3 regions of the Croceicoccus sp. genome follow, and region 3 is predicted to be linked to each of the others. Evidence: predicted binding sites of a transcription regulator. Region 3 holds the regulator's gene; each other region holds the start of a gene.
What was found. Region 3 encodes LexA, which represses DNA repair genes until DNA is damaged. Its sites were predicted from a motif close to GTTCCNCNCTTGTTCT; they were not measured.

Region 1 (10,093 bases), on a different contig from region 3:
GGCGGCCGCGCCATTCTGATCGAGGGCGTGAGCGGCAGCGGCAAGAGCAGCCTTGCGCTCGCGCTGATCGACCGCGGGGCGTCGCTGGTCGGCGACGATGGTGTTCTGCTGGGCGAGATCGGCGGCGTGCTATGGGCGTTTCCGCATCCGAACACGCAAGGCCTGATAGAGATTCGCAACGTCGGGATAGCCCGCATGCCCTCGGTCCCCGCGCCCGTCGCACTGGCAGTGACGCTGGCCGAAGACGCGCCCCGATATATCGAGGAGGCGGGCACGCGCCTCATCGAAGGCGTCGCCATCCCCGCCCTGTCCCTCTGGCCCGAAACCCCCGCCCTGCCGCTGCGCGCCGAATGGGCCCTGTCATTGCACGGTCTCTCATTGCACGGACTTTCGCTTTCCCGCGCAATCGGGGATAGCGGCGCGCGATGAGCGACGAATCACCCACTGGCCAACAAGCGGCGAGCGACAAGAAGCCTACCCGCATCCTGCTGGTCACCGGCCTGCTGGGCGCGGGCAAGACAACCGCCTTGCGCGCGCTGGAGGATCTGGGCTGGGAACCGGTCGACAATTTCCCGGTCCGCCTGCTCCCCCGCCTCGTCTCCACCGCGCCCGGTCCGGGGCACGAGCGCAGCGGCGACGAAGGCGATCCGCTTGCCATCGGTTTCGATTCGCGCACCCGCGGCTTCGATCCGCAGCGCGTCATTTCCGAAGTGACTGCACTCGGCAAAAAGGACGACATCACGATATCGACGCTGTTCCTCGATTGCGGATCCGAGGAGCTGGAGCGGCGTTATAACGAAACCCGGCGGCGGCATCCGCTGGCGGGCGACCGCACCGTGGCGGCGGGCATCGCCGCCGATCGCGAACTGATGGCCCCGCTGCGCCGCTGGGCGGATGTGGTGGTCAATACCACCGGCTATTCCACCAACGACCTTGGCCGCACGATTCGCGAATTGTTCGCACGCAGCGCGCCGCAAGGGATCACCATCACGGTGTCCAGCTTCGGCTTTGCGCGCGGCATGCCGCCGATGGCGGATCTGGTATTCGACATGCGCTTCCTCGACAATCCGCACTGGGTCGACGAATTGCGCCCGTTGACCGGCCGCGACGCGCCGGTCGCGGCGCATATCGCCGCCGACCCCGCCTGGCAGGAAAATTTCGCCCGCATCCGCGATCTGGTGCTCTCGCTCGTCCCGCTCTACGAGGCGCAGGGAAAGACCTATCTGCATGTCGCGTTCGGCTGTACGGGCGGCAAGCACCGGTCGGTTTTCAGCGCTGAAAGCATGGCGCAAGAGTTGCGCAAAACGGGACATAACCCCGGCGTGCTGCATCGCAATCTTGACACCGGTGCAAGTGATCTGTTCGAAGGCGGAGCTTCGGCGCGGCACACGGATGTTAAGGACGATCCGAAGCCGTAGGACGAGTATTTTTAAACGCGTACGCCGGAAAGGCGACGTAAATCTGGGTGAGGCCATAGTGGGTTTTGGCTGTTTAGAAGGACTGACATGATTGGCCTCATCCTGGTGACCCATGGCGATCTGGCGAAGGAATTCTTCGCCGCCATGGAGCATGTCGTGGGCAAGCAGGACCGCATCGTGCCGGTCTGCATCGGCCCCAATGACGACATGGAAGCACGACGCAGCGAAATCGCCTCCGCCATCGAGGAGGTGAGCGACGGGTCGGGCGTGATCATCCTGACCGATCTGTTCGGCGGGACGCCGTCCAACCTCGCGATCTCGCTGCTGCGAACGGGCGAGGTCGAGGTGATCGCGGGGATCAACCTGCCCATGCTGATCCGTCTGGCCGGCGCCCGCGTCGACATGCCGGTCACGCAGGCGGTCGTCGCCGCGCGCGACGCGGGCCGCAACTATATCACCGTCGCCTCCGAATTCCTGGGCCAGGACGCATGAGCGATCCCGGCGCCTTTTCCTCTGGGCAGGATGGGTCGCCGGACATGCTGCGCCGCAAGGTCACGATCGCCAATCGCCGCGGGCTGCATGCGCGCGCCAGCGCCAAGTTCGTGGGCGCGGTAGCAGGATTGCCCGAGGGAACGACGGTCCGTGTCGCCCGCGACGGGAACGAGGCTGCGGGCGGTTCCATCCTGGGCCTGATGATGCTGGGCGCCGCCAAGGGCGACGAGATCGAGATCCGCGCTTCCGGCCCCTCTGCGGAAGAAGCGCTGGACCTGCTCGTGACCCTGGTCGAAGATCGCTTCGGCGAAGAATGAGGGCCATCGCGGGCCGCATCGGCCCGAACCCGGTTACGCCATGAAAACCATCAGCGGCCTTTCGAATCCGACCGTCAAATATCTCCGCTCGCTGCGCGACAAGAAGCATCGGCGGCGCGAAGGCGTGTTTCTGGCTGAAGGGCTGCGGCTCTTGACCGATGCGCGCGAAAGCGGCCGCGTGCCGCAAATGCTCGCCATGGCTGAGGGGCGCGATCCCCACCCCCTGCTGGACGCGCTGATCGCCGCGGTCGAGGATGCAGGCGGCGACGTGCTGGCCATGTCGGAAGCCGCGCTTTCGAAGATCACCGGCAAGGACAATCCGCAGGCAGTGTGCGGCGTGTTCCCCGAATTCGACACGTCGCTGGAGCGGCTTGATCGCAATGCCGCGCCGCTGTTTCTTGCCGCGCAGGCGCTGCGCGATCCGGGCAATCTGGGGACCATGTTGCGGACCGCGGATGCCGTTGGCGCGGGCGGTCTGGTGCTGATCGACGATTGCGCCGATCCGTTTTCGGTCGAGGCGGTGCGCGCGAGCATGGGCGCGATCTTTACCGTGCCTCTCGCGATGGCGCGCTGGGAGGAATTCCTGCCATGGCTGCGCGGCGGGACGGGCCAGCTTGTCGCCGCATCATTGCGCGACGCGGTCGATTATCGCGGCGCGCCCTATGCCGCGCCCTGCTTCCTGCTGGTCGGCAACGAATCGCAGGGCCTGCCCGAGGATTACGAGATGGCCTGCGACCTGCGCGTCACCATTCCGATGCTGGGCCGCGCCGACAGCCTGAACGCGGCGGTGGCGGGCGCAGTCCTCGCTTACGAGGCGCTTGCGGCCCTCGCCTAGCGGGAATCGGGATGAAACGCGCCGAAGGCTTTGCCCCCGGCGCGTCCCATTTCATCAATCGCCTGCAACGAACGCCGTGACTTTCCATCCGTCGTCGCCGCGATTGGCAAGGATGCGATAGTCAGTGACGGGACGCAGGTGGTCGAGCGCCATGTAGCCGGTCGTCTTGCCGTCAAGCGTGCTGACCTGCACGAATTCGGCGCCCTCTTCCGGCCCGTCGCCGGCCAGCTTGACCAGATCCCAGCCCAGCGACGCATCGCTCGCGGCGGCGGCATCGGCCTCGGCACGAACTGGCGCGTCATTGGCGGTGACCAGATAAGTCGACGTCGCATCCGCGCCATCGGGCAGGTTGGCGAAAACCCAGGGCATGGTGACCGAGGTCTCGTCCTGCGCGCTGCAGCCAAGCGCGATCGCATCGCTCATCTCGCTCCACAGCGCCGGATCGTCGGCAAGACGGGTCTTGAGCTCGTCGACACCCGCGCCGCCGCCGAAATCCAGCTTCACCGCCGGGTCGACAAGCGCGACGAGGCTGTCGACGTTCTGGAACGTGATCGCGCGGCGCAGCTGGCCGCGGAAACTGTCGAAACCGTAAAGCTCGCCGCAATCGTCCTTGGGGGCGAAGGGCCCCTTGGCCGATGCGACGGCCTGCGCCAGCGAGGGCGCTTCTTCGGCGGGTGCGACGGTTTCGGTAACCGGTGCCTCTTCGGCCGGGCTGTCACCGCAAGCCGCAAGAATGAGGGCGAGCGAGCAAAGGCTCGCAATCTGCAATTTCATGGGGGGATTGGTCCGTAAGTCGTTTCAGTCCATGTGCGGAGGCTGCGGCATTGCAGCATTCTCCGCCCGAGGCAAGACGGGCACATCGCTGTTCCCGTAACGCGGCGCGGTCTCGACCTGCGGCACTTCGTCGATCTCTCGCTTTCCGATCTCGATATGCTTGTCCTTCAACCGGCGTCCGGCGGACAACACGTTGCGCTCGAACGAACCGACGAACTTGTTGTAATTATTGACTGCCGTCTCCAATCCCGATCCGACGCGCTTCATGTGCTCGGCCGCGATAGCAAGCCTGTCGTAGAGCTCGCCGCCCATCCGGCCGATCTCCTGCGCCTCCTTGGCAAGGCCGTCCTGCCGCCATACCTGTGCGACGGTCCGTGCAATAGCCACGAGGTTTGTCGGCGTCGCCAGCAGCACCCCCTTCGCAAATGCGAAGTCCCACAAAGTCGGATCCGCCTCGAGCGCGGCAGCGACGAAATGCTCGCCCGGAACGAACATCACCACATAATCGGGCGCTTCCTCGAACTGGCTCTGATACGATTTTGCCGCCAGTTGCTGGACATGGGTGCGCATGGATGAAGCATGCTGGGCGAGCGCGGTCTCGCGCGCCTCGTCATTCTCGGCCTCGAACGCGGACTGATACGCGTTCAGCGACACCTTGGCGTCGATGACCAGCATCTTTTGCCCCGGAATGCGCACGATGGCATCGGGCCGCAGCCGCCCGTCCTCGGTGTCGATCGAATGTTCGAGATGGAAATCCGTATGCTCGGCCAGACCGCAATGTTCGAGCACGTTCTTCAATTGCTGCTCGCCCCACCGGCCCCGCGCCTTGGGCGCATTGCGCAGCGAATTGCCCAGCCTTGCCGCCTCGCGCCGGACGTCTTCCTGCCCCTTGCGCATGCCTTCGATCAGGCCCGACAGCTGGCCGAACGCATCGACGCGCTTCGCCTCCAGTTCCTCGACCTGCTTGCGATAGGTGTCGAGCCGCTCGCCCACCGGCGACAGCAAAGCGCGAATCTTCTCGGCATTGGCCTTTTCGCTTGCCTCGAACCGTTCGTTCGCACGTTCCAGGAAACGGGCCTGCGCGCCTTCCAGCGCCTTGTTGCCCAGCGCCTCGAACTCCTTGCCCAGCGCCTCGCGCGCCTCGGTCAGCAGCTTCTCGCGCTCGGCCAGATTATGCCGGTCGCGCTCGGCCTCGGCGATCCTGACGCGCAGCGCATCGGTTTCCAGCCGGACCGCCCTCAGGTCGCTTTCAAGCGAGGCCGCGCGCTCTGCCCGCTCGCTCATGGTCGCAAGATCGGCGATGGCGGCGCGAAACTTCTCGTCCAGTGCCTTCGCCTCGGCATCGCGCTCGGAATGTCGCGTCCGCCATTCGGCCACGGGCCGGGATCCCAAGAACCATCCAAGACCGGCCCCGACGGCCAGCGCAACGATCACGAGAACAAGGGCAAGCATATCCATCGCCGGAACATAGGCGGAACGCAGCTAGGCGCGCAATATCGCCAGACTGTGATCCGGAACCTATCCCCGACTTTACCGCTGATGGTGTGAAGGAGACGAAGCCATGTCTATCCAGAAGATGATTTCCGAACATCCCGCCGTCGGCAGCGACTATAACGAAAGCCTGGGCCTTGCGGTCAGGCACGCGATGTATTGCGCCGCCATCTGCAACAGCTGCGCCGACGCGTGCAACGCCGAGGAGATGGACATGTCGCGCTGCATCCGCCTGTGCAGCGATTGCAGCGACATCTGCGAGGCGACCTATCGCGTGGCCAGCCGCCGCACGGACGAGAACCGCTCGGTCATTCGCGCGATGCTCGCGCTATGCGTCAAGGCCTGCGAAACCTGCGCCGACGAATGCGAAAAGCACGACAACGCGCACTGCCGCCGCTGCGCCCAGATGTGCCGCGAATGCGCCCGCGACTGCAAGGCCGCGATGGAAGAACTGCACGACGAAGCGGTCGCGTAAGTCCGGCCGACAGCCAGCTGAGGGCGTGCGGATTTCGGCTCAGGCCGGAGCGAAAACCGGTGTGATCGAGAACCGGCGCGCAGCGACCTTTTCGGTCGTGAGCACCGGAAGCGCAGAGAACGCCGGTTTGCAGCCCGGCATGGGCCGAAAGCCGGGCGCCCTCACGCCGCCTTGCGCAGCTTCTCCAGCTTCTTCATCGCCATGTTCCGCTTCAGGCGCGACAGGTGATCGATGAAGACGATGCCGTTCAGATGGTCCATCTCGTGCTGGATGCACACGGCCATCAGACCGTCCATGTCCTCTTCATGGGTCGTCCCTTCCAGATCCTGCCAGCGAACGCGGCAGGTGGCGGGGCGGTCGACCTCGGCGAAGATGTCGGGAACGGACAGGCAGCCTTCCTGATAGGCCTTCACCTCTTCCGATGGATCGAGGATCTCCGGATTGATGAAGACCCGCGGTTCCTTCCTGGTCGGCTGATGCGTGTGTTCGTGCCCGCCATGGTTGCACACCTCGGGCTCGGCATCGGGATCGTCAGGCTGCAGATCGATGACCAGCACGCGCAGCGGCACGCCCACCTGTATCGCGGCCAGCCCGATGCCGGGGGCGTCGTACATCGTTTCGAACATGTCATCGACCAGCTGCTTCAGCTCGTCGTCGAAGGTTTCGACCGGGTCCGACACGCGCTTCAGCAGCGGGTTCGGCACTTCAAGAATCTCGCGTATTGCCATCGCATCGAAATAGTCGCTCGGGCGCGATTCCGCAATATGGCGCGGCCATGACCGCCCTCCCCGCTTGGCCGCCACGGCGCGGCGGTCTAGACGGGCGCCATGCTCGATGCCGTCCATCATGTCGCCCTGATCTGCCGCGACTATGCCCGCTCACGCGCGTTCTACGTCGATCTGCTGGGCCTTGAGGTGGTGCACGAGGTGTTCCGCGAGGAGCGCCAGTCGTGGAAGCTGGACCTGCGCATCGGTCAAGCACAAATCGAACTCTTCTCGTTTCCCGACCCCGCCGAACGCCCGTCCTATCCAGAGGCGACCGGCCTGCGGCACCTCGCCTTTTCGGTGCCGGCACTCGAACCCGTGATCGCGTGGCTGCAATCGGCTGGCGTCGATGTGGAAGCCATCAGGACCCACGAATACACCGGCCAGCGCTTCACCTTCTTTCAGGATCCCGACGGTCTGCCGCTCGAACTCTACGAAACCGGCTGAGTCGATCAGCCGACCGGACGGCGCGCCCTCAGGGCCTGCGCCAGCGTGCCTTCATCGAGATAATCGAGTTCGCCGCCGACCGGCAGTCCATGCGCCAGTTGGGTGATCCGCACTGCGCGGCCCTCAAGCCGCTCCGCGATGTAATGCGCGGTCGTCTGCCCCTCCAGCGTGGCATTCATCGCCAGCACGACCTCGTCGATGCCGATGCCCTCGTCATCCTTGCCGTCGATCCGCGCCAGCAGCGAACCGATCGCCAGATCCTCCGGCCCCACGCCGTCCAGCGCCGACAATCTGCCGCCCAGCACGTGATAGCGCCCCGGAAACAGCTTCGACCGGTCGAGCGCCCACAGGTCCGACACTTCCTCGACCACGCAGAGCGAACGCGCATCGCGGCGCGGATCGCTACAGATGCCGCAGGGATTCTTCGTATCGACATTGCCGCAGATGTCGCATTCGACCAGCAGGTCCTGCACCACCGCCAGCGCTTCCAGCAGGCGCGGCAGGTCGGATTCGCGCCGCTTTACCAGCCACAGCACGGCGCGCCGCGCGGAACGCGGCCCAAGGCCGGGAAGGCGCGCCAATGCGCCGGCGAGTGCTTCGATCTCTTGCGATGCCATGGGTGGGCAGATAGGGACTGCGCCTCTTTCCTGAAAGTCCGAACCCGATGCGCATCATTTTCATGGGAACGCCCGAATTCGCCGTGCCGGTGCTGGAAGCGGTGATCGCTGCCGGGCATCAGGTGATCTGCGCCTATTCCCAGCCCCCGCGCCCGGCGGGCCGCGGCAAGAAGCTGCAGCCCTCGCCCGTGCATCTCGCGGCCGAGGCGCACGGGATCGAAGTGCGCACCCCCGTCAGCCTGAAACCGCAGGAGGAGAAGGACGCCTTCGCCGCGCTGAATGCGGATGTCGCGGTCGTCGCAGCCTATGGCCTGCTGCTCCCCGTCGCCGTGCTTGAGGTGCCGAAACACGGCTGCCTCAACGTCCATGCCTCGATCCTGCCGCGCTGGCGCGGAGCCGCGCCGATCCAGCGCGCAATCCTTGCAGGCGACCCGACGACCGGCGTCACCATCATGCAGATGGAAAAGGGTCTCGACACCGGGCCGATGATCCTGACCCGCACCACCCGCATCGACGACAAGACCGCGGGCGAACTGACCGACGAATTGTCGGCACTGGGCGCGCAATTGATGGTCGAGGTGCTGGAAGACCTGCCCCGCCGCCGCGCCGAGCCGCAGCCCCCGTTCGGTGCGACCCATGCCGCCAAGATCGACAAGGCGGAAGCGCGGCTGGACTTCACCCACGGCGCAGCGCTTCTGGAACGGCAGGTCCGCGCTTTCGCCCCCCGCCCCGGCGCGTTCTTCGAGTATGAGGGCGAGCGCATCCGCGTGCTGGCCGCCGAAGTGATCGGGCGCGAAGGTGTCGCCGGCATGACGCTGGACGACGATCTCACCATCGCCTGCGGCTTCAGCGCGCTGCGCCCCACCATCGTCCAGCGCGCCGGCAAGCCCGCGATGGAAACCGCCGCCATGCTGCGCGGAAAGCCGATCCCCGCCGGTACCGAGATCCGGTGACGCGCTGCCGATGACACGTTTCGCGCTTACCCTGGAATATGACGGCACCGCCTTCTTCGGCTTGCAGCGCCAGGCCGACGGCCCCTCCGTCCAGCAATCGGTGGAGGAGGCCGCGCAGGCGATCACCGGCGAGGAAGTTAGGATGCATGCCGCGGGCCGCACCGATACCGGCGTCCACGCGGCGGCGATGCGCGCACATATCGACGTGGCCAAGGACATCGCCCCCTTCCGCCTGATGGAAGGCATCAATGCCAAGCTGCGCCCCGATCCGGTCGCGGTCACCGCCTGCGAAGCGGTGGACGAGGATTGGCATGCACGCTTTTCCTGCACCGGGCGGCGCTATCTCTACCGCATCGTCAACCGCCGCGCGCCGCTCGCCCTGCTGAAGAACCGCGCATGGCAGGTGCCGCAGGACCTCGACGCCGACGCCATGCACCGCGCGGCGCAGCATCTGGTGGGGCTGCACGATTTCACCACTTTCCGCTCGGCGCACTGCCAGTCGGCCAGCCCGGTGAAGACGCTCGACCGGCTGGATGTCGAGGCGGTAGAGGGCGCATGGGGCCCGGAAATCGCGATCCACGCCGCGGCGCGCAGCTTCCTGCACCATCAGGTCCGGTCGATGGTCGGCTGCCTCGCGCTGGTCGGCATGGGGCGATGGAGCGAGCAGGACATGGCCGATGCGCTGGCGGCGAAGGACCGCGCCGCACTGGGTTACAACGCCCCGCCGCAGGGCCTATATTTCATGGAAGCGATTTATAACGGCCATTGACGACGGCCAACGATCATGGAGAGCAAGCGATGAGTTTCGACGGCAGGCAATTGACGACGCAGCTGGATGCCGATGGCACGCTGACCCTGAAGCTTGCCGAACGAAGCTGGGACGCTCCCACCGGGCGCAATGTGCTGGTCCGGATGGAGGCCGCGCCGATCAATCCCTCGGACCTCGGCCTGCTGTTCGCCTCCGCCGATGTCGAGAATGCCGATTACGGCGATGGCCGGCTGGTCGCGCAAATGCCCGAAAAGGCCACGCGCGCCATGTCCGCGCGCCACGGCAAGGCCATGCCCGCCGGTAACGAGGGCGCGGGCACCGTGGTCGCGGCGGGCGACGATCCTGCGGCGCAGGCGCTGATGGGCAAACGGGTCGCCTGCGTGCCGGGCGCGGCCTATGGCACCTATGCGACATGCGATGCGTCCATGGCCTTCGCGATCGGGGACGACATTACCGCCGAACAGGCCGCATCCAGCTTCGTAAATCCGATGACCGCGCTGGGCTTCACCGAAACCATGAAGGCAGACGGCTATACCGGCATCGTCCATGCCGCTGCCGCGTCAAATCTCGGCCAGATGCTGGTTCGGATATGCACAAACGACGGCATTCCGCTGGTCAATGTGGTGCGCAGCGCGGACCAGGTGAAGCTGCTGAAGGACCTTGGCGCAACCCACGTCATCGACATGACCGAGGACGGCTTCATCAAACGACTGGCCGACGCGGTGGAGGAAACCGGCGCGA
Region 2 (10,093 bases), on a different contig from region 3:
TGCAACAAGCCTCTTGATCGCGTCGGTCCTTCGATCTAACGGCGATGATATGTTATATCATGCACGAAACGCCCGCCGCCTTTCTCTTCTTGTCGGTGCCGCCGCATGGCTGATGCCGCTGGCCGCGCAGGCCCAGCAGGCCGAGACTCCGCCGCCGCCCCCTGCCGATACCGATGCCGATGCAGGCGCCGACAGGGACGACGATTTCCACGGCCCCGATATCGTCGTCACTGGTGGCGGCGTGGGCAGGCTGGACGTGCTGGCGGGCACCTCGGTCGTCAGCGGGGTCGAGCTTCAGCGCGAGATGGCGGGCCAGATCGGCGACGTGCTTGCCAATCTGCCCGGCGTGTCGGCGACCGGCTTCGCCCCCGGCGCCTCGCGCCCAGTGCTGCGCGGCTTTCAGGGAGAGCGCGTGCGCGTCCTCACCGACGGGATCGGCGCGATCGACGCGTCGAACACCTCGGCCGATCACGCGGTCACCATCGACCCGCTGATCGCCGACCGGATCGAGGTGCTGCGCGGCCCCGCCAGCCTGCTCTACGGCAGCTCGGCCATCGGCGGCGCGGTCAATGTCATCGACCGCCGCATCCCGCTGCGCATTCCGGACGAGCCGGTGCATGTCGACGGCACCGCCGCCACCGACACCGCGTCCGACCTGCGCCAGATCGGCGCATCGATCGACGCGCCGCTGGGCCGGGAATTCGTTGTCCATGTCGACGGATCGTGGCGCAAGACCAATGACCTCGAGGTTCCGGGCTATGCCCTCAGCGACGGCCTGCGCGCCGAATTGCTGGCCGAAGCCGCCGAACATGCGGACGAGCCCGAGGAAGCCGAGGAGCTGATCGAGGCCGCCAATGTGCGCGGCATCGTCGAGAATTCGGATACCGAGACATGGTCGGCGGGTGCCGGCGTGTCGTGGATCGGCGAGCGGGCGACGCTCGGCGTGTCGGTCGGCCTCTACGACACATTCTACGGCGTGCCGCTGCGCCCCGGCGCGGGCCACGCGCACGAGGAAGGGGGCGAGGACCACGGCGACGAAGATCATGATGAAGATCACGGCCATGAAGAGGAAGGCCACGACCACGAGACCGTCGACATCGACATGCGCCAGTGGCGCGCCGATCTGCGCGGGTCGCTGTCCTTCGATGACGGCCCCTTCGCCGAGGTCAGGACCCGCTGGGGCGTGACCAATTACACCCACACCGAGCTGGAAAGCGGCGAGACCGGCACGGTGTTCGACGTCAATGGCATCGAAGGCCGCGTCGAACTGGTCCAGCGCGGCGGCCTGCTGGGCGCGAATGGTGGCGGCTCGCTGGGCGCGCAATATTATCGCCGCGAACTCGACGCGGTGGGTGCGGAGGCCTTCGTGCCGCCCAATACCACCAGCCAGTTCGCGCTGTTCACGCTGCAGGAACTCGATCTCGACGCGGTGACGCTGGAACTGGCGGGACGCTACGAACACTCCGATCAGTCCGCCGACGGCTATGCCTCGCGCAATTTCGACAGCTTCTCGGGCGCGATCGGCGTCTGGCACGAGACCGCGAGCGGACTGCGCTTCGGCCTCAACGGCAGCCGCGTCGAGCGCGCGCCCGCGGGCGAGGAGCTTTATGCCGATGGCCCGCATCCTGCGACCCAGCAGTTCGAAATCGGCGACCCGTTCCTGGACACCGAAAAGGCGCTGGGGATCGAGGCCTATGTGCGCGGCGCTTTCGGCCCCGCGACCTTCGCGCTGACCGGCTTTGCCACAAAGTTCGACGATTACATCTATCTGGCCGCCACCGGCGAGGAAGAGGACGACCTCCCCGTCTTCCAGCAGCTTCAGGAGGATGCGGACTATATCGGCTTCGAGGCCGAGACCGCCTTCCCGCTCGTCAGGCTGGGCGGGGTGACCATCGGCAACGAGATTTCGGCCAGCTATGTCCGCGCGGAACTGGACGACGGTTCGCCCGTGCCGCTGATCCCGCCGCTTTCGGCGCGCTATGCGCTGACGGCGCAGACGCGCCAGCTGGAAGGGCGCGTCGAGGTCGGCCTGTTCGACGATCAGGACCGCACCGCCGAATATGAGACGAAGACCGACGGCTTCACGATGGTCGATGCCTCGCTGGCGTGGAAGCCGTGGCGCGGCAATCGCAACCTGACGGTGATTGCGCAGGTCGACAATATCTTCGACGTCGACGCGCGCCGCCATTCCAGCGTGACCAAGGATTTCGTGCCGATGGCGGGCCGCAATTTCCGCCTGAGCGCGCGGATCAGCCTCTAACGCATCGCTTCGCCTTTGACAGCCGCCCGCCCGCGCGGCAGCCTTCGTCCATGTGCAATCTCTATCGCATGACGAAAGCCGCCGACGAGGTGGCGCGGCTGTTCGGCGTGGACGCGCCCGCGGGCACCAACGTTGGCGAGGAGGTGTTTCCCGGCTATCCCGGACTGGTGCTGGACGCAGCAGGCCTGCGCAGCATGGTCTGGGGTTTTCCGCTGTCGCTGAAGGGCAAGTCGGGCCGGATGCTGAAACCAAAACCCGTCAATAATGCGCGCTGTGACCGGCTGGACAGCTTCATGTGGCGTTACAGCTTTGCCGAACGGCGCTGCCTGATCCCGATGACCGCTTTTGCCGAGGCGGAGGGGCCGAAAGGCGCCAAGACGCGCAGCTGGTTCAGCCTGCCCGATCAGCCCGTCTTCACCGCGGCAGGCATCTGGCGGCAGAGCGACGAGTGGGGCGCGGTCTATTCGATGGTGATGACCGATGCGGCGCCCGTTTGTGCTGATCTGCACGATCGCTCGCCGGTGCTGATCGATCCCGGCCAGCGCGATCTGTGGATGCGGGGTTCGCCGGAAGAGGCGCTGTCTTTATGCACTCCCTATGCCGGGCCGATGCAGGTCGACCGCACCGCCGAGCCATGGGTGCAGCGGGCGGCGGCGAGCTAGAACAGCGCCAGTTGCCCGTCGCGCGAAGGCGGGCGAAAATTGCTGCAATCGAGCGCGGGTTTCCGCTGCGGGATCGCGCTGCGCTTCAAGGCCAGCCGAAAGCGGGATTGCAGCATGTCGGCCCACGCGCCCTTTGGCCTGAACCGTTCGTGGAAGCGATGCTCGTTATCGCGGCCGCCGCGCATCTCCTGCACCAGCGCCATCACCTTGGCCGCACGGTCGGGGTAATGCACGTCCAGCCATTCGCGGAACAGCGGCGCGACCTCGTGCGGTAGGCGCATCATGATCCAGCCCGCGCTGTTCACCCGCGCCTCGGCCAGCCGGGCCACGGTGCGTTCGATGAACTCGTCGGTGATCGCGGGGACGACGGGCGCGATCATGCCATGCGTCGGCACGCCCGCCTCGGCCAGCCTTGCCAGCGCGGCCAGCCGCTTTTCGGGCGAAGGCGCGCGCGGTTCCAGCGTCTGCGACAACCGCGCGTCGAGGCTGGTGACCGAAATCCCGACCGCGACCAGCCGGTGCCGCGCCATTTCCGCCAGCAGGTCCAGATCGTGCAGCAGCCGGTCGGACTTGGTGGTGATGGTGACGGGGTGCCGGACCTCAAGGCATAGCTCGAGGATGGCACGCGTAATGCGATAGCGCCCCTCGATCGGCTGATAGGGATCTGTGTTGGTCCCCATCGCGATGGGGCGCGGCGCATAGCCGGGTTTCGCCAGCGTCTTGCGCAGCAATTCGGCGGCATCGGGCTTGGCGAACAGCTTGGTCTCGAAATCGAGGCCGGGGGACAGATCGTGATAGGCATGGGTCGGGCGCGCGAAGCAATAGATGCAGCCATGCTCGCACCCGCGATAGGCGTTGATCGAGCGGTCGAAGCCGATGTCGGGCGAGGTGTTGAACGTCAGGATCGAGCGGGGATGCTCATCGGTCACAATTGTCCGCCGCCGGCCCGCCGCGCCGTCGATGGTCTCGACCTCGTCCAGCCAGTCGCCGTCCGCCAGCCGCTCGGCCAGGCCGAAGCGCTGCGGCACCGCATTGCTGGGCGCGCCGCGGCCTCGCTGGGCCTCGTGATGCGCGGGATTAGGGCGACTCGGCATGGCCGCAAATTACTCGGCGGCAAAGAACAAAACAAGAACTTATAGCTTTGTTCACGCTACCCGATTATCGCCGCGGCATGGGAACCCACGGACCTTTTTTATATCGGGTGGACGAGAACCTAGTCGTCGAAGCGATGCGGCGACACATGATCCGGCGCATGACGAGCGGGCTGATCGGCAAGCTGATCGTCGCAGTGCTTGTCCTGCTGGTCCTTCTGATCGTGCTCGACCTTGTTGCCTATGGCCGCCTGTCAGGGATTGCGCTTGTGTTCGTCATGGCGGTTCCGGCGATCCTTGCGATCAACCATATCTGGCTGGTGCCCAATCTGGGACGCCGCCAGCACCGGCAGAGCGCCGCGCTGCGCCTGCCATCGCACATCGCTTGGGATGCAGAAGGCGTTCTCTTCACATCGGAGAGGGGTGAAGCGCGCGTGCCTTTCGCCGATTTCTACCGCTGGGACGAAACGCCCGGCACCGTGCTGCTCTACCAGACCGAGATGTTCTTCAACCTCGTCCCCAAGGCCGCTCTGGAAGGAGAGGCGCCGGATCTGATCGCAAGGCTTCAGGCCGCGGGCGTCAAACGCAACTAGCGTTCTTTCAGGCGCGGCATCAGCTCGACGAAATTGCAGGGCCGGTTCCGGCTGTCGAGCTGTTCGGCCAATATGCCGTCCCAGCCGTCCTTCACCGCCCCGTTCGATCCCGGCAGCGCGAAGATATAGGTGCCCCGTGCCACCACCGCGCAGGCGCGCGACTGCACCGTGCTGGTGCCGATGGTCTTCAGCGACAGATAGCGGAACAGCTCGCCAAAGCCCGGGATGTCGCGGGTCTTGACCCTCTCCAGCGCCTCGGGCGTGACGTCGCGGCCGGTCAGGCCGGTGCCGCCCGTCGTGACGACCGCGTCGATATTCTCATCCTCGATCCAGCGGTGCAGTTCGGCGGTGATCAGTTCGGCATCGTCGCGGATGATCGCGCGGTCGGCCAGTATGTGCCCAGCCGCCGCAATGCGGCCCGCCAATATGTCGCCGCTGGTGTCGTCCTCGCGCGTGCGCGTGTCCGACACGGTCAGCAGCGCGATATTGATTGGCTTGAAGACGCGCGTTTCGTCGATCGCCATGTCCGCCGCTCAGCCCCCGCTGCGCACGATGGGCGAGGTGACTTCCTTGCCGTGCATCGCCACTGCATCGCTGCCCTCGACACCCGGAAAGCGCGGCCACAGGTTCTGGGCATAGGCCTCGCGCGCATCGGAATCGCGGCCCATCTGGCGCTGGTACATCCAGTAATTGGTCGTCACGATCGCGACATAGGCGCGCGTTTCCCAATAGGGGATCGATTCCATCCACAGCAGCGGATCGCCCTGCGCGTTGATCTCGCTGTTCCAGCGCTGCACCGGCGACAGCCCCGCGTTATAGGCGGCCATGATCTTGGGCAGCAGGCCCTGCGTGCCGCTGGAATCGCGCAGCATTTCCAGATGGCGCTGCCCATAGCTCATATTGGTGGGCGGATCCTGCAGTGCCGAGGTGCTCTGTCCAAGGCCCAGCCCCGCATGGTGGCGCGCGGTGATCGGCATGATCTGCATCAGCCCGACCGCGCCCGCCGGACTGACGGCTTCGGGCTGGAAACGCGATTCCTGCAGCGTGTGCGCGAAGGCGAGCGCCGGATCGACGCGCCAGCCGTCGACCGGCTGCCAGCGCGTCAGCGGATAGCGCGTGGCGGAATCGGGCTTGGTCCCCGGCGGCGCGTTATAGGCCATCGCCAGCTGCGTGCCGGGAAGGCCCAGCGTGCGGGCCAGCCGCGCCAGAGGCTGATATTGCTGCGGGCTGCCGATCTGTGCCTGATGGCGCAGCACTTCGTCAGCCAGCCCCTCGCGCCCGATCTCGGTCAGGGCGACGGCGGTGCGAATGTTGGGATTGCCGGCCAGCGCGTTCCAGTCGCCCCGGTCGAAACCGGTGCCCGACTGGATCGGCGGCAGGCGCATGCCCAGTTGCTCGGCGGCCAGCATGCCGTACAGCGTTTCGGAATAGCCCGCCGCGCGGCGCAGCGCGGGGGCGGCTTCCTCCGGCTGGCGGCAGCGGGTGAAGCTGCGCGCGGCCCAGTAATGCGCGGCGGCGCGCAATTCCTGATTGTCCGCGGTCTGCGCGGCGCGGGTGAATCCGTCCGCCGCCATCTCGCAATTGCTCAGCCGCCATGCGGCCAGCCCCGCGACCCACCAGCCTTCGGCCACCCATGGGCCGGTGCCGCCATTGGCGACATTGCGCGCAAGGTTCAGCGCGTTGTTGTCGTCGTTCTCGATGTAATAGGACCACGCCACGCGCTGCCGCCATTCGGCTCGCGCGCTGCTGGAAAGGCCCGCATCCACGCCGTCGAGCAGAATGCGCGCGCCGCCGGGATCGTCATTGGTGATCCGCTCCAGAATGGCGCTGGCGATGCTCTCGGGCATCGACCCGTCGCCCACCGAACGCGGGCGCGTGCGCTTTTCGGGCGCGCGGATCGACACGAGCCGCTGCGTGCTGGGCAGGCTGGGCGCGCTTTCGAGGCCGCGCTTCAGCGCCAGCCGCCCGATCTGGCCCGCCTGCGGCAAATCCGTGCCGCGCGACAGCCATGCGTTCAGCGCGGGCAGCTCGATCTTGGGCGAGGTGGGCGCAAGATAATATTCGGCCAGCGCCAGCTGCGTCAGCATGCCGTCGGGCTTTTGCGCCAGCATGTAATCGACCTGCGCCCAGTTCTCCGCATCGATCTGGCGGAACACCTCGGCATAAAAGGCGCGGTCCTCGTCGCTGAGTTGCGCGGGGATATGGGCCGACTGCTCGACCGCGGCGACGGCATTCGCGACATTGGCCGCCGCGGGGGCGGTGCCCAGCGCGGCCAGCGCCAGAAAAGAGATAAGGGGCCCGGCCAGACGCCGGGACAAAACTGCAGCCATGGATCAGCGATTCCTTCTTGCCTGTTCCAGCCAGCGCAAAGACCGGGTGCTTTCCCGCGCCCGAGGGTAAAAAGCGTTGCTCAACAAAGGGTGAATCCGCCGCGCGGTTTCGTCAATACGGGCAAGAGAGCGATAGCCAGCGTCGCCACCAAAGCGCCTTTGCCTGCGGTCTGCCGCGCATGACCGCCAGTGGATAACTTGCCAGCACCGGGATTTCCCGCGCTTCTCCGCCGGTTTCGATGCGGATAGCGCCCTGCGCGGATGCCGCGTCGAATCGCTCCGGCGCGAGGATCGTGACCAGTTCGCCGCCGAGAATCGCCAGCATCTGCGGCGCGGTCAATGCGATGTGATGCCTTAATAATGCGCCGAGTTCCGCCTGATGCAGGCTGCGCCAGTCGGCGGCGGGGGTGTGGCGCGGCAAGGCGGAGGCCAGATAGCAGTCTTTGCGTTCCAGCCCCATCGCCGCCAGCATCGCGTCCAGCAGCCGCCCGTCCTCGCCCGACAGCAGGGCATCGCCGTCGTCCTCGGCCGGATCGGCGACAAGGATCATCAGCCTTGCGCCCGCTTCGCCTACCGGGGCCACGCGGCCCGCGGGGGCGCCCGCATCCACCATCGGCTCGGTCATCCACCAGTCGCGAAACGCGGGGAGCGTGGTGGGCCAGCGATCCGAAGGGCCGCCGATCGCGGGCGCTGCGGCAGGGGCGGCTTGGGCCGGACGCGGGCGGGGGGCGTCTGCCTCGCGCTCGGGCGCTTCGGGCGGGGGCGCGGCTTCGGCGATCCAGTCGCGCGGATCGTCATCGAACGACAGGTCCACGCCCGCATCTGCCCAGAACGCGGACCAGCTTTCGACCAGTGCCGAATTGTCGCTGCGATCAGCCCCGGGATCGTTGAAAGTGGTCACATTGCTGCCCGAATGGGAATCCGATTTTTCGCCCCCACCCTTGACCACGCGGCGTTCTGCAATCAAGTCCAATCGCGAGCGTAGAATAACCGGTCTGTCATTGCGCCGACAGATTTCGTGAGAGAGCCGAAGAGGGAGCCTGCCATGTCCGAACGCGAATCCATGCCCTATGATGTCGTCATTGTCGGTGGCGGGGTGGCGGGCCTTGCAGCGGCGATCCGGCTGAAACAGGTGAACGAGGCGCTGGAGGTCTGCGTCCTTGAAAAGGGATCCGAGATCGGCGCGCATATCCTGTCGGGCGCGGTGGTCGATCCGCGCGCGCTGGACGAGCTGCTGCCCGACTGGCGCGACGACGGCTGCCCGCTGGCCGAAACGCCGGTCACGGACAACCTCCACTGGGTGCTGACGCGCACCGGCAAATATTCCATGCCCGAGATCATGCTGCCCCCGTTCATGTCGAACGACGGCAATTATACCGGCAGCCTTGGCAATCTGTGCCGCTGGCTGGCCGAAAAGGCCGAGGGGATGGGGGTCGAGATCTTCCCCGGCTTCCCCGCGGCCGAGATCCTGTGGAACGACGACGGTTCGGTGAAGGGCGTCGCCACCGGCGACATGGGCGTCGCCGCCGATGGCAGCCACAAGGCGGATTACCAGCCCGGCATGGAACTGCACGGCAAGTACACTTTGTTCGCCGAGGGTGCGCGCGGGTCGCTGACCAAGATGCTGAAGTCGCGCTTTGACCTCGAAGCGAATTGCGAGCCGCAGACCTATGGTCTGGGCATGAAGGAATTGTGGGACATCGATCCCAAGAACTACGATCCGGGCTGCGTCATCCACACGCAGGGCTGGCCGCTGTCCGAGAACGAGGCATGGGGCGGGGGCTTCCTCTACCATCAGGCGAACGGGCAGGTGGCGCTGGGCTTCGTCGTCGCGCTCGATTACGCGAATCCCTATCTCTATCCGTTCGAGGAATTCCAGCGCTGGAAGCAGCACCCCGAGATCCGCAAGATCCTGGAAGGCGGCAAGCGCGTGTCCTATGGCGCGCGCGTGATTAACGAGGGCGGCTGGCAATCGGTGCCAAAGCTGACCTTCCCCGGCGGCGCGCTGATCGGCTGCGCGGCGGGCTTCGTCAACGTGCCGCGCATCAAGGGCAGCCACACCGCGATGAAATCGGGGATGCTGGCGGCCGAAAGCGTTGCCGCCGCCATCGCCGCCGAGCGCGCGGGCGACGAGGTGCTGGATTACGAGACGACCCTGCGGTCAAGCTGGATCGCGGAAGAACTGAAGAAGGTGAAGAACGCCGAGCCCGCCGTCGCCAAGTTCGGCAGCGCGCTGGGTACGGTGCTGGCCGGTGCCGACATGTGGATGCGCACGTTCAAGATCGGCCTGCCCGTCACGATGAAGCACGGCCGCGACTGCGACAAGCTGATGCGCGCGGACCTGTTCAAGCCGATCGACTATCCCAAGCCCGACGGAGTGATCAGCTTCGACCGGCTGTCGTCCGTGTTCCTGTCGAACACCAATCACGAGGAAGACCAGCCCTGCCATCTTCAGCTCAAGGACAAGGAGGTCCCGCTGAAGATCAACCTGCCGGTCTTCGCCGGGCCGTCGGCGCGGTACTGCCCGGCGGGCGTCTATGAATTCGTCGGCGTGGAAGAGGGCGATCCCAAATTCGTGATCAACGCGCAGAACTGCGTCCACTGCAAGACCTGCGACATCAAGGACCCGACCCAGAACATCAACTGGGTCACTCCCGAGGGCGGCGGCGGACCCAACTATCCGAACATGTAGGGCGCGACCGACCTTGCAAGCCATCGCCCATGCCAAGATCAACCTGGCCCTGCATGTGCGGGGCAGGCGGGCCGACGGCTATCACGATATCGAGACGATCTTCGCCTTCGTCGATGCGGGCGATGTGTTGTCGGTCAGGACCGGACAGGCCGAGGACCGCCTGCAGGTCGTGGGCGAGTTCGCCGATGCGCTGGGCGGATCGCCGGTGGGCGACAACATATTGATGCAGGCGCTGAACGCCTTTCCGCGCCCCGGTGCGGATGGGCCTGATGGATGGCACGTCACGCTGGAAAAGAACCTGCCCGTCGCCGCCGGGCTGGGCGGGGGCAGCGCCGATGCGGGCGCGCTGATCCGCATGATCTGCGACACCTATGGCTGGCCCGACGATTGGCAGGAACGCGCCGCGCGGCTGGGCGCGGACGTGCCTGCCTGCGTGATCAGCCGGACCGCACGCGGCACCGGCAC
Region 3 (10,093 bases):
TGCAGGGCTTCCCACGCATCCGCTCGACGCGATCAAGGGCGGCGACGCGGCCTATAATGCAGCCGCCTTGCGCGACTTGTTGACGGGTGCGACGGGCGCTTACCGCGACACCGTCGTCTTTAACGCGGCGGCGGCGCTGATCGTGGCTGGCGAAGCGGCTGACCTGCGCACCGGCGCGGAAGAAGCGGCCGAAGCCATCGACAAGGGACTTGCCAAGGCATTACTGGATTGCTGGATCGACATGGTGAATTCCGAAGCGAGCAGGTCGTCATGAGCAACAGGCTGCTCGAAATCTGCGAGGTGAAGCGGGACGAGGTCGCGGCGCGCAAGAAACAGCGTTCGCTGCGCGATCTCGAAGTGCTGGCGCGCGCGCAGGAAGGTCCGCGCGGCTTTGCCAATCGCCTCGAACAGGCTTCGCGGCGCGGCTTTGGGCTGATTGCAGAAATCAAGAAAGCTTCGCCATCCAAGGGTCTGATTCGAGAGGATTTCGATCCGCCGGAGCATGCACGTCAATATGCGGCCGGCGGCGCCAGCTGCCTGTCGGTCCTGACCGATGCGCCGCATTTCCAGGGGCATGAGGATTATCTCGTCGCCGCCCGCGCCGCCTGCACGCTTCCGGTTCTGCGCAAGGATTTCATGGTCGATCCATGGCAAGTGACCGAAGCGCGCGCGATCGGCGCCGATGCGATCCTGATCATTCTTGCCGCTTTGGACGATACACTCGCGGCAGAGATCGAGGCCGCGGCCATCGACGCGCATATGGACGTTCTGGTCGAGGTGCATGACGAAGCGGAAATGGCGCGCGCGCATCTGCTGAAATCGCGGCTGATCGGCGTTAATAATCGCGACCTGCGCAGTTTCGTCACCGACATCGATGCAACCGCCCGGCTGGCGCCGCTTGCCCCGAGGGATGCGCTGTTGGTGAGCGAAAGCGGCATCGCCAGCCATCAGGACGTGGAGGCCATCTGCCGATCTTCGGGCGTGCGCTGTTTCCTGGTGGGCGAGAGCCTGATGCGGAAAACCGATGTCGCGGGCGCAACGCGCGACCTGCTGGGCCTTCCGCGACTGTCGCGTCAGCCGGGCGGATTGCAGGCCAGCGGCTCCTGATGGCGGACAGGCTGACCCATATCGACGAGGCTGGTAATGCGCGCATGGTCGATGTCGGGGGCAAGGTTCCGGCCCGGCGCGTCGCGGTGGCCAGCGGCACGATCGCCATGTCCGACCGCGCCTTGCAGGCCATCCGCGAAGGCAGCGTCAAAAAGGGCGACGTGCTGGCCACCGCCCGCATAGCCGGGATCATGGCCGCCAAGAAAACCGGTGAACTCGTTCCTCTGTGTCATCCGCTGCCAATCGATGCGGTGAATGTCGAATTCGCGTTTGAGAACGCGGCCATAACCGCGACGGCAACGGCTTCCATCGAAGCCAAGACGGGCGTGGAAATGGAAGCGATTACAGCCGTTTCCGTCGCGCTCATCACGATCTATGACATGGCCAAGGCACTGGACAAGGGCATGGTCATCGGCGGGATCCGCCTGATTGCCAAGGATGGCGGCAAGTCCGGACGCTGGCGCGCCGAGGGTCATGAGGACCTGACGCTTTGACCCCCGGCCCGCTGTTGTCGCTTGAGGATGCGCAAAGCAGGCTTCTCGCGCTCGCGCATCCTCTCCCGGCAACTGATCTTCCGGTTGCCGAGGCATCGGGACGCTGGCTGGCCGGCGACGTCACCGCGCTGCGATCGCAGCCCCCTGATCCCATGTCGGCGATGGACGGATACGCGGTGCGGCAGGCGGATATGCCCGGACCGTGGCAGGTCATCGGCGAAAGCGCCGCCGGTCATCCGTTTCAGGGCAAGGTGGGACCGGGTGAAGCCGTCAGGATCGCGACGGGCGCCGTCCTTCCCGCTGGCGCCGACATGGTGGCGGTGCAGGAAGATTGCCGGCGCGAGAGCGACAGTCTGTTCTTCAAAGGCGAAGCTCCCGAACCGCTGGGGCGCCACATCCGGCCGCGTGGACTGGATTTCATGGAAGGCGACATCGTTTGCGGTGCCGGCGAGCGTCTGACGCCCGCCCGGCTTGCGCTCGCGATCTGCGCGGGACACGGCCAATTGCCAGTGCACGTACGGGCAAATGTCGCGATTATCGAAAGCGGCGACGAATTACGGGCCGCCGGACAGGATCTGCCCCCCGGCGCCATTCCCGCCAGCAATGGCACGATGCTGGGTTCGCTGTTCGCCGATCTCGGCTGCAAAGTCATGCAGACCGGACCGGTGCCCGACCGGCGCGAGGCCTTGCGGTCGGCTTTCGAAGCCGCCGACGATGCCGATCTGATCGTGACCAGTGGCGGCGCATCGGTGGGCGACCACGATCTGGTCCTGCCGGTCCTTGAAGAGATGGGCGCTCGGATCGACTTCTGGCGCGTCGCGATCAAGCCGGGGAAGCCCATCCTCGTCGCCAGTCTGGATGGCCGCATGGTCATCGGCCTGCCCGGCAATCCCGTATCCAGCTTTGTAACGGCGCATCTTTTCGCGCTGCCCTTTGCCCGCGCCTTGATGGGGGCCGCCGCACCCTTGCCCGCCCTGCAGCCCATGTTTTGCGAGGCCGATCTACCCGCGACCGGGCGCAGGACCGAATTCCTGCGATGCCGATTTACGGACGCAGGCGTGATTCCGGTCACTGTACAGGACAGTTCGGCCCTCGGCGCACTGGCTGGTGCGGATGCGCTGCTCTTGCGGCCCGCAGGCGCTGCCGCGGTGGCCAAGGGCGATGTCGTGCAGACCATGCCGTTCGCACCCCGCTATCGAAGTTAACCGGGATAAGCGGCAAACGGCTTGACGCTGGGGCAGATGTTGCTTAATTGTTCCGCATTCGTTCGCGCCAACGGGCGCAAAGCGGAACAGGACACGCCCGATGCTTACACGCAAACAGCATGAGTTGCTGCTCTTCATTCAACAGCGGCTGGAAGAATCCGGCATCTCCCCGTCTTTCGAGGAGATGAAGGAAGCGCTCGACCTGAAGTCGAAGTCGGGCGTGCACCGGCTGATTTCGGCGCTGGAAGAACGGGGTTTCATCCGGCGCCTGCCCAATAGGGCGCGCGCGCTGGAGATTATCAGGCAACCCGACGACGTGACCGGCACGGCCAAGTCAGCGCCTGAGCCCAAGGCCGACAACGTGGTCGAATTCAAACGCCCCATCCGCACCGCTTCGGCATCGGGCGACGTGATCGAAATTCCGCTGCACGGCCGGATCGCAGCCGGCGTTCCGATCGAGGCGCTGGAAGATAGCCAGGTCCTGCCGGTTCCCGCCGCTCTTCTGGGCAGCGGTGAGCATTACGCGCTCGAAGTCTCGGGCGACTCGATGGTCGAGGCCGGGATTTTCGACGGCGATTATGCGCTGGTTCGCCGCACAGACACCGCCCGCGATGGCGAGATCGTGGTCGCGCTGGTCAGGGGTGAGGAAGCGACGCTTAAATATCTGCGCCGCATCAACGGTATGGTGCAGCTCGATCCCGCCAATTCCGCGTATGAACCGCAGATCTACGATCCCTCCGAGGTGCAGGTTCAGGGTCGGCTGGCCGGCTTGCTCCGGCGCTATCATTAGAGGTGTGACGCCTACCAGCCGTGGCGGTCGCCCTCGGGTCTGACCGCTGCAATCGTGCCGTCGTCCAGATCGACTGCGATGCCCCCGCGCCGTGCGAGGAAACTGCCGTCGGCCTTCAGCAGCGCGGGCCGGCAGTCGGCGGGAAGCCGCCTGCTTGAAATGACGATGTCGGCGCGTGCACAGGCCTTGACGATCGGACCATAGGCAACATCGGCAGGGCGCTGTGCGACGAGCAGGGTCCGACCCTTCGCATCAAGCTGGCAGAAGTCGCCATTGCAGCGCGCGCCGGGCCACTCGGAAAACTCGCGAAAGCCGGCTTCGGCGGCATTGTCCTGGCCCATCGCCTCGACCATGGCCTCGGCTCCAAAGCTTGAGCTGTTGCGCAGCAGGAGAACCTCTCCATCATTGGCGACCAGTGCGGCATTTCGTCCCGTTTGCTCGACAATCAGATCGGCCGGACGCGCCAAGAGGAAGGCCGGCAGGCCGATTGCGATGGGGAGCAGTCCCAAGAGTCTGAGGCGACCTTCCCATAGCGCGATCCAGAAACCTCCGGCCGCGCATACAAGCAAGGCGGTCAGCGACAGTTGCGGCATCTGCACGACCGCACCGGGAAGGCTCGACGCCCGATGCGCGATGGCGATGATGATATCCAGCGACTTGGCCGACAGCCACCACAAGGGCGCGCCCAGCCCGATCAGATCGAACACCAGCCCGCCGATCAGCGCGGGAAGCGTGACCGCCGTCATCAAGGGAATCGCCATGAGATTGGCGATAGACCCGTAGAGTCCCGACCGCTGGAAATGGAACAGAACGATCGGCATCAATGCCATCTCGACCACGAGCCCGGTGAGGAACAGCAGAACGGCGGCATGCAGCCAGCGTTCGACCCAGCCTTCGCCGCGATTTGCACGCAGCCATGCCACGAAACGGCTGTTATGAAACGCGACGATGGCGACCACTGCCGCAAAACTGAGCTGGAAAGACGGACCGATTACCGCCTCGGGCCAGAACAGCATGACGGCCATGGCGGCCAGCGCGATCAGCCGCAGGGACAGTGCCTGCCTGCCCAGCGCAAGCGCGGCGGTCACCAGCAGGGCCGCGAGACATGCGCGTATGGTCGGCAGCGCTGCTCCCGTCAGGAGCGTATAGGCGATACCCGACAGTGCGCCCGCCCCCGCCGCGACCAGCGGCAGGGGCACGCGAAGGGCGAGCCAAGGCCACAAAGCACCCACCCGCACCACGATCAGCCATGCCATCGCCACGATCGAAGCCACGTGCAGACCGCTGATGGACAGCATATGCGCAAGACCCGAATCGCGCATCGCCTGCGCGTCATCCTCGGCAATCGCACCGCGATCGCCCGTGATCAGCGTGGCGGCAATGGCTGCTGAGCCGGCGCTGCCGGACCGGCCCACGGCTTCGCGCACATGCGATGCGATTCCACTGCGCCATCCGGCAGCACCTGCGCCGCCCGCCGTCATTTGCGGCGGATCCAGAACCGATCCCGACGCCGCGAACCCGTCGAACCATGCTTCCCGCGCAAAGTCATAGCCGCCGGGAACCGCGGCCCGCTGCGGCGGAACAAGCCGGACTTTCGCCGTGAACTGTGTGCCCGGTTGGAGCCGGTCCTTGTCCAGTTCTTCCGAAATATTGAGCCGCGCGCGAATGGGCTGCCCGTCGAGCGGATCGCGCGTCGCCACGATGAGCCGCGCGCGCTGGCGCGCCGGTTGCTCCTCGCGCTTCAGAACCCGTGCTTCGACCGTGGCCACGCGCGGCCCGGCGATGGGCGGCGTACCGACAAGGGTCGACCGCGCCCAGATCAGTGCGATGCCGGCCACCATCACGATCGAAAGCGCAATGACCGCGCTGCGCAGCAGCCCGTGCCCGCCGCCCGCCGCGTCGTCATCCGGCAAGAGTACCATGGCCAGCCCCGCGGGCATGCCGCAAAGCCCGATCGCGATCAGCCAGTCCGATGGTCCCGGAAGCAGGAACCACAGCCCGATCCCGGCGATCATCGCCACGGCCAGCCACGGCATGCGCTGAAAGCCCCGCTCGGCCAGGAACGCGTCAATTCGCGCCGCGGCACTGGACAAATGCGCCTGCGTCCCCCATTTCCGCAACCGCGAAGGGAGCCGTGAATCGGCAGCCTCTTCGCCCGCTATCGGAACGACGGTACTGGCACGGGCCTTCCCCATGGCGCCGCGCAAGTCATTCATACAACGTCTTCTCCGGTCCCGGCGGATCGCTCATGGCATGCATAGAAAGAGGAAGCACGCGCAGATGGCAAGCGGCCAGGCAGATGGAACCGACAGCGGCAACGCAGCAGCGCCCGCGAAAGAGACCGTCGTCACGCGTTTCGCGCCCTCGCCCACGGGTTTCCTTCATATCGGCGGCGCACGCACCGCGCTGTTCAACTGGCTGTTCGCGCGCCATCACGGCGGCAAGGCGCTGCTGAGGATCGAGGATACCGACAAGGCCCGCTCCACGACCGAAGCGATCGACGCAATCCTCGACGGGCTCGACTGGCTAGGGCTCGATTACGACGAGGCACCGGTGTTCCAGTCCGAACGCGCCGCGCGCCATGCCGAGGTTGCGAACCGCCTGCTGGACGCAGGCCATGCCTATCGCTGCTATGCGACATCGGAAGAGCTTGAGCAGATGCGCGCCGAGCAGCGCGCCGCCAAGAAGCCGCTGCGCTACGACGGGCGCTGGCGCGACCGCGATCCTTCCGAAGCGCCCGAAGGCGCGCCCTTTGTCGTGCGTCTGAAGACGCCCACAGGCGGATCGATGGTGATCGAGGACAAGGTTCAGGGCCGGGTCGAGGTCAAGAACGCCGAGATCGACGATTACATCCTGCTGCGTTCGGACGGGTCGCCGACCTATATGCTGGCAGTCGTGGTGGACGATCACGACATGGGCGTGACCCATGTGATCCGCGGCGACGACCATCTGAACAATGCCTTCCGCCAGCTGCCGATCTATCGCGCCATGCAGGAGATTGAGGGCGGCTGGGACGATCCGGTCTATGCGCATATCCCGCTGATCCACGGCGCGGATGGGGCCAAGCTGTCCAAGCGTCACGGCGCGATGGGCGTCGATGCCTATCGGGACGAGCTGGGCCTGCTGCCCGAGGCCGTGGCGAACTATCTGCTGCGGCTTGGCTGGGGTCATGGCGACCAAGAAAATTTCACCCGCGAAGAGGCGATTGCGCTGTTCGACCTGCCGGCGGTCGGCAAGAGTCCCTCGCGCTTCGACTTCAAGAAGCTGGCGAACATGAACGGCCAGTACATGCGCGAGGCCGATGATGCGCGCCTCGCCGATCTGGCCGCGCCGCGGATTGCGGCGCTTGAGCCGTCGTTCGATCCGGCAAGCCATCGCGGCTTGTTGATCGAGGCCATGCCCGCCCTCAAGGCCCGCGCCAAGAACCTTGACGAGCTGGCCGCCGGAGCCTTGTTCCTGTTCCGCCAGAGGCCATTGCCGATGGACGAGAAGGCGGGCGCACTGCTGCAGGGCGAAGGCGCAGGTGAATTGCTGTCCGACGTCGCCGAGCGACTGGACGCATGCAGCGAATGGGCGATCGAACCGCTTGAAGCCGAACTGAAATCCATGGCCGAGGAACGCGAACTTGGCCTTGGCAAGATCGCGCAGCCATTGCGCGCGGCGTTGACCGGGCAATCGACTTCGCCCGGCATCTTCGACGTATTGGTGCTGCTGGGCCGCGCGGAGAGCCTTGCGCGCATTCGCGAAGGCGCCGCGCGGGCAGCGCTTGACGAAAGCGCCGCTGCAGGAAACTAAGAACTTAGAGCAAGAGGAGTGAGTAAGTGGGCGATACGGCGAAACTGACCGCAGGGGGCGGCGATTACGAATTCCCGGTAAAGAGCGGCACGCTTGGGCCGGATGTCGTCGATATCGGCAAGATGTACGGCAAGACGGGCATGTTCACCTATGACCCCGGCTTCACCTCGACCGCCAGCTGCGATTCCGGGCTGACGTTCATCGACGGCGAAGAAGGCGTCCTGCTGCACCGCGGCTATCCGATCGGGCAGCTGGCTGAACATTCCAGCTTCATGGAAGTGTCCTATCTGATGCTGAACGGCGAACTGCCGTCGCAGGACGAGCTGGATCTTTTCACCTATACGATCACGCGGCACACCATGCTGCACGACCAGCTTCGCCAGTTCTATCAGGGTTTCCGCCGCGATGCGCACCCAATGGCAATCATGTGCGGCGTGGTCGGTGCCTTGTCGGCCTTCTATCACGACAGCACCGACATTTCGGACCCCGAGCACCGCAAGATCAGTTCGCACCGTCTGATCGCCAAGATGCCGACCATCGCGGCCATGGCGTACAAATATTCGATCGGCCAGCCGATGATGCAGCCGGACAACCGGCTGAGCTACACCGGCAATTTCCTGCGCATGACGTTTGGCGTTCCGGCCGAGGAATATGAAGTCGTGCCGGCTGTCGAAAAGGCGCTGGACCGCATCTTCATCCTGCATGCCGATCACGAGCAGAACGCATCGACCTCGACCGTGCGTCTTGCGGGTTCGTCGGGTGCCAATCCGTTCGCCTGCATCGCGGCGGGCATCGCCTGTCTCTGGGGTCCGGCGCACGGCGGCGCGAACGAGGCCGCGCTCAACATGCTTCACGAGATCGGCACCCCGGACAAGATCCCGGAATATATCGCGCGCGCCAAGAACAAGGACGATCCGTTCCGCCTGATGGGCTTTGGCCACCGCGTGTACAAGAACTACGATCCGCGCGCGACCGTGATGCAAAAGACCGTGCGCGAGGTGTTCGACGCGCTGAAGGTCAACGATCCGGTCTTCGAAGTGGCGCTGCAGCTTGAGGAAATGGCGCTGAACGATGATTATTTCATCGAGAAGAAGCTGTTCCCCAACGTCGATTTCTATTCGGGCGTGATCCTCTCGGCCATCGGTTTCCCGACCGAGATGTTCACTGCGCTGTTCGCCCTTGCCCGCACGGTCGGCTGGGTCGCTCAGTGGAACGAGATGATCTCCGATCCCGGCCAGCGCATCGGCCGTCCGCGCCAGCTTTACACCGGGCCGACGGAACGCGATTATGTGCCTATCACTCAACGCTAAATTGGCGCTGATTCGGCAATGAAGGAAATGACGATGCGGAGACTGGCTTTCACCATCCTCGGCATCGTCATTTTTCTTTTGGGCGCGTTGTGGACCCTTCAGGGTCTGGGCTTTGTGGCATGGCCGCCCGACAGCTTCATGATCGGAAAACGCCAGTGGGCCTATATCGGCGTGCTGGCCATGGCCGCCGGTGTCATTCTGGTCTGGATTCTGCAAAAGCGCCGCAACGGACGCGGGCGATAGCGATCAGTCGGCGTCGTCGGCCCCGTTCGCATCTTTCAGTTCCGCAGCCTTCAGCTCCGCAGCCTTCAGGCGCAGCATAAAGCAATTGCCGCCATTTGTGCCGTGTGCGACCGTCAGGCTTCCGCCCATCGCCTCCGCAAGGCGGCGCGAAATATGCAGGCCAAGACCGCTTCCGCCGTCATCCTCGCGGCCCAGCCTTTCGTATTTGCCGAAGATCGCTTCCCTTTCGCGCTCTGAAAGAGGCTTGCCCTCGTCGGTCACGCTGATGGTCGCCCATTTGCCCGAGACGGTCGAATCGACGATGATCTCTCCTCCGCGCGGGCCATAATCGACGGCATTGCCCAGCAGGTTGAGCAGCACCTGCATGCACCAGCGGCGATCGCCCATGGCGGGCAGAGCGTCGTAGGTTATTGTGAAACGCGCCTGCCTGCGCGCCGCGCGCGTCGTCTGCAGACGGCAGGCGCTTTCGGCCACTTCGCCCAAAACGATGGGCTCCATTTCCGGTTCGGGATCGTCGGCCCCATCGGCCAGCGAATGGGCAAGGCTGCGCAGATGCGTTCCCGCATTCACGATATCGCCGGCGTAATTCACATATTCGCGTGCCAGCGGACCCGCCAGCCGGTCACGCATGATCTCGCCCATCCGGATAATTCGCCTGACCGGCGCATCCAGCGCGGGTGCCAGCTGTTCTGACAATAAAGTTTCGGGAAGCAGATCTTCCTCGCTGGCGGGGCCGTCGGATACGATTTCCTCGTGCCGGCGGATCAGGATCTGCTGCCCTGCACTGCCACTGGACCCGCCGCTCAGCATAAGGTGCCAGCGGCGATCCGAACCCTCGATCCCCGCGATGATGCCGCTGCGAATGCCCCATTGCGACTGCAATGCGCCATCGGTCAGGAACAATGTCGACCAGTTCTGGCCGCGCTGACGCCGCGCCTGCGCCACCAGAGGTGACAATTCGACGCTTTCCGTCTCAAGCGCGACAATGTTCTGCTGCGCGTCCAGCCACAGCACTGCCTCGGCAAGCAATTGCTCGATCGCCAACCGCGTTTCGGCCGCCTCGTCGCTTTCGGCCGGTGCCGCCCTGCCTTCGGATGGCGAGGCGGTGTCGACGGCGTGCCAGTCCGACAGGCGGATCGAACAGCCATC

Region 1: the regulator LexA is predicted to act here: its motif matches at 5,299-5,314, upstream of AC4FIJ_RS11970 (DNA recombination protein RmuC).
Region 2: the regulator LexA is predicted to act here: its motif matches at 4,040-4,055, upstream of AC4FIJ_RS09605 (PA0069 family radical SAM protein).

Annotation. Positions count from the first base shown of each region.
Region 1 is NZ_CFETID010000020.1:31,016-41,108, reverse strand. It holds gene AC4FIJ_RS12000 (HPr kinase/phosphorylase) at 1-429, shown strand, start outside; gene rapZ (RNase adapter RapZ) at 426-1,418, shown strand; gene AC4FIJ_RS11990 (PTS sugar transporter subunit IIA) at 1,506-1,910, shown strand; gene AC4FIJ_RS11985 (HPr family phosphocarrier protein) at 1,955-2,227, shown strand; gene AC4FIJ_RS11980 (TrmH family RNA methyltransferase) at 2,268-3,062, shown strand; gene AC4FIJ_RS11975 (hypothetical protein) at 3,117-3,836, opposite strand; gene AC4FIJ_RS11970 (DNA recombination protein RmuC) at 3,861-5,288, opposite strand; gene AC4FIJ_RS11965 (four-helix bundle copper-binding protein) at 5,398-5,802, shown strand; gene AC4FIJ_RS11960 (peptide deformylase) at 5,964-6,530, opposite strand; gene gloA2 (SMU1112c/YaeR family gloxylase I-like metalloprotein) at 6,630-7,013, shown strand; gene recR (recombination mediator RecR) at 7,019-7,630, opposite strand; gene fmt (methionyl-tRNA formyltransferase) at 7,678-8,583, shown strand; gene truA (tRNA pseudouridine(38-40) synthase TruA) at 8,594-9,352, shown strand; gene AC4FIJ_RS11935 (zinc-binding dehydrogenase) at 9,382-10,093, shown strand, end outside.
Region 2 is NZ_CFETID010000014.1:39,459-49,551, reverse strand. It holds gene AC4FIJ_RS09615 (TonB-dependent receptor) at 50-2,260, shown strand; gene AC4FIJ_RS09610 (SOS response-associated peptidase) at 2,311-2,922, shown strand; gene AC4FIJ_RS09605 (PA0069 family radical SAM protein) at 2,919-4,016, opposite strand; gene AC4FIJ_RS09600 (YcxB family protein) at 4,175-4,606, shown strand; gene moaB (molybdenum cofactor biosynthesis protein B) at 4,603-5,130, opposite strand; gene AC4FIJ_RS09590 (lytic transglycosylase domain-containing protein) at 5,140-6,936, opposite strand; gene AC4FIJ_RS09585 (uracil-DNA glycosylase family protein) at 7,049-7,903, opposite strand; gene AC4FIJ_RS09580 (electron transfer flavoprotein-ubiquinone oxidoreductase) at 7,982-9,628, shown strand; gene AC4FIJ_RS09575 (4-(cytidine 5'-diphospho)-2-C-methyl-D-erythritol kinase) at 9,642-10,093, shown strand, end outside.
Region 3 is NZ_CFETID010000001.1:193,189-203,281, forward strand. It holds gene trpD (anthranilate phosphoribosyltransferase) at 1-274, shown strand, start outside; gene trpC (indole-3-glycerol phosphate synthase TrpC) at 271-1,107, shown strand; gene moaC (cyclic pyranopterin monophosphate synthase MoaC) at 1,107-1,601, shown strand; gene AC4FIJ_RS00870 (molybdopterin molybdotransferase MoeA) at 1,598-2,806, shown strand; gene lexA (transcriptional repressor LexA) at 2,907-3,596, shown strand; gene AC4FIJ_RS00880 (ComEC/Rec2 family competence protein) at 3,608-5,689, opposite strand; gene gltX (glutamate--tRNA ligase) at 5,877-7,391, shown strand; gene AC4FIJ_RS00890 (citrate synthase) at 7,418-8,701, shown strand; gene AC4FIJ_RS00895 (hypothetical protein) at 8,735-8,944, shown strand; gene AC4FIJ_RS00900 (sensor histidine kinase) at 8,948-10,093, opposite strand, start outside.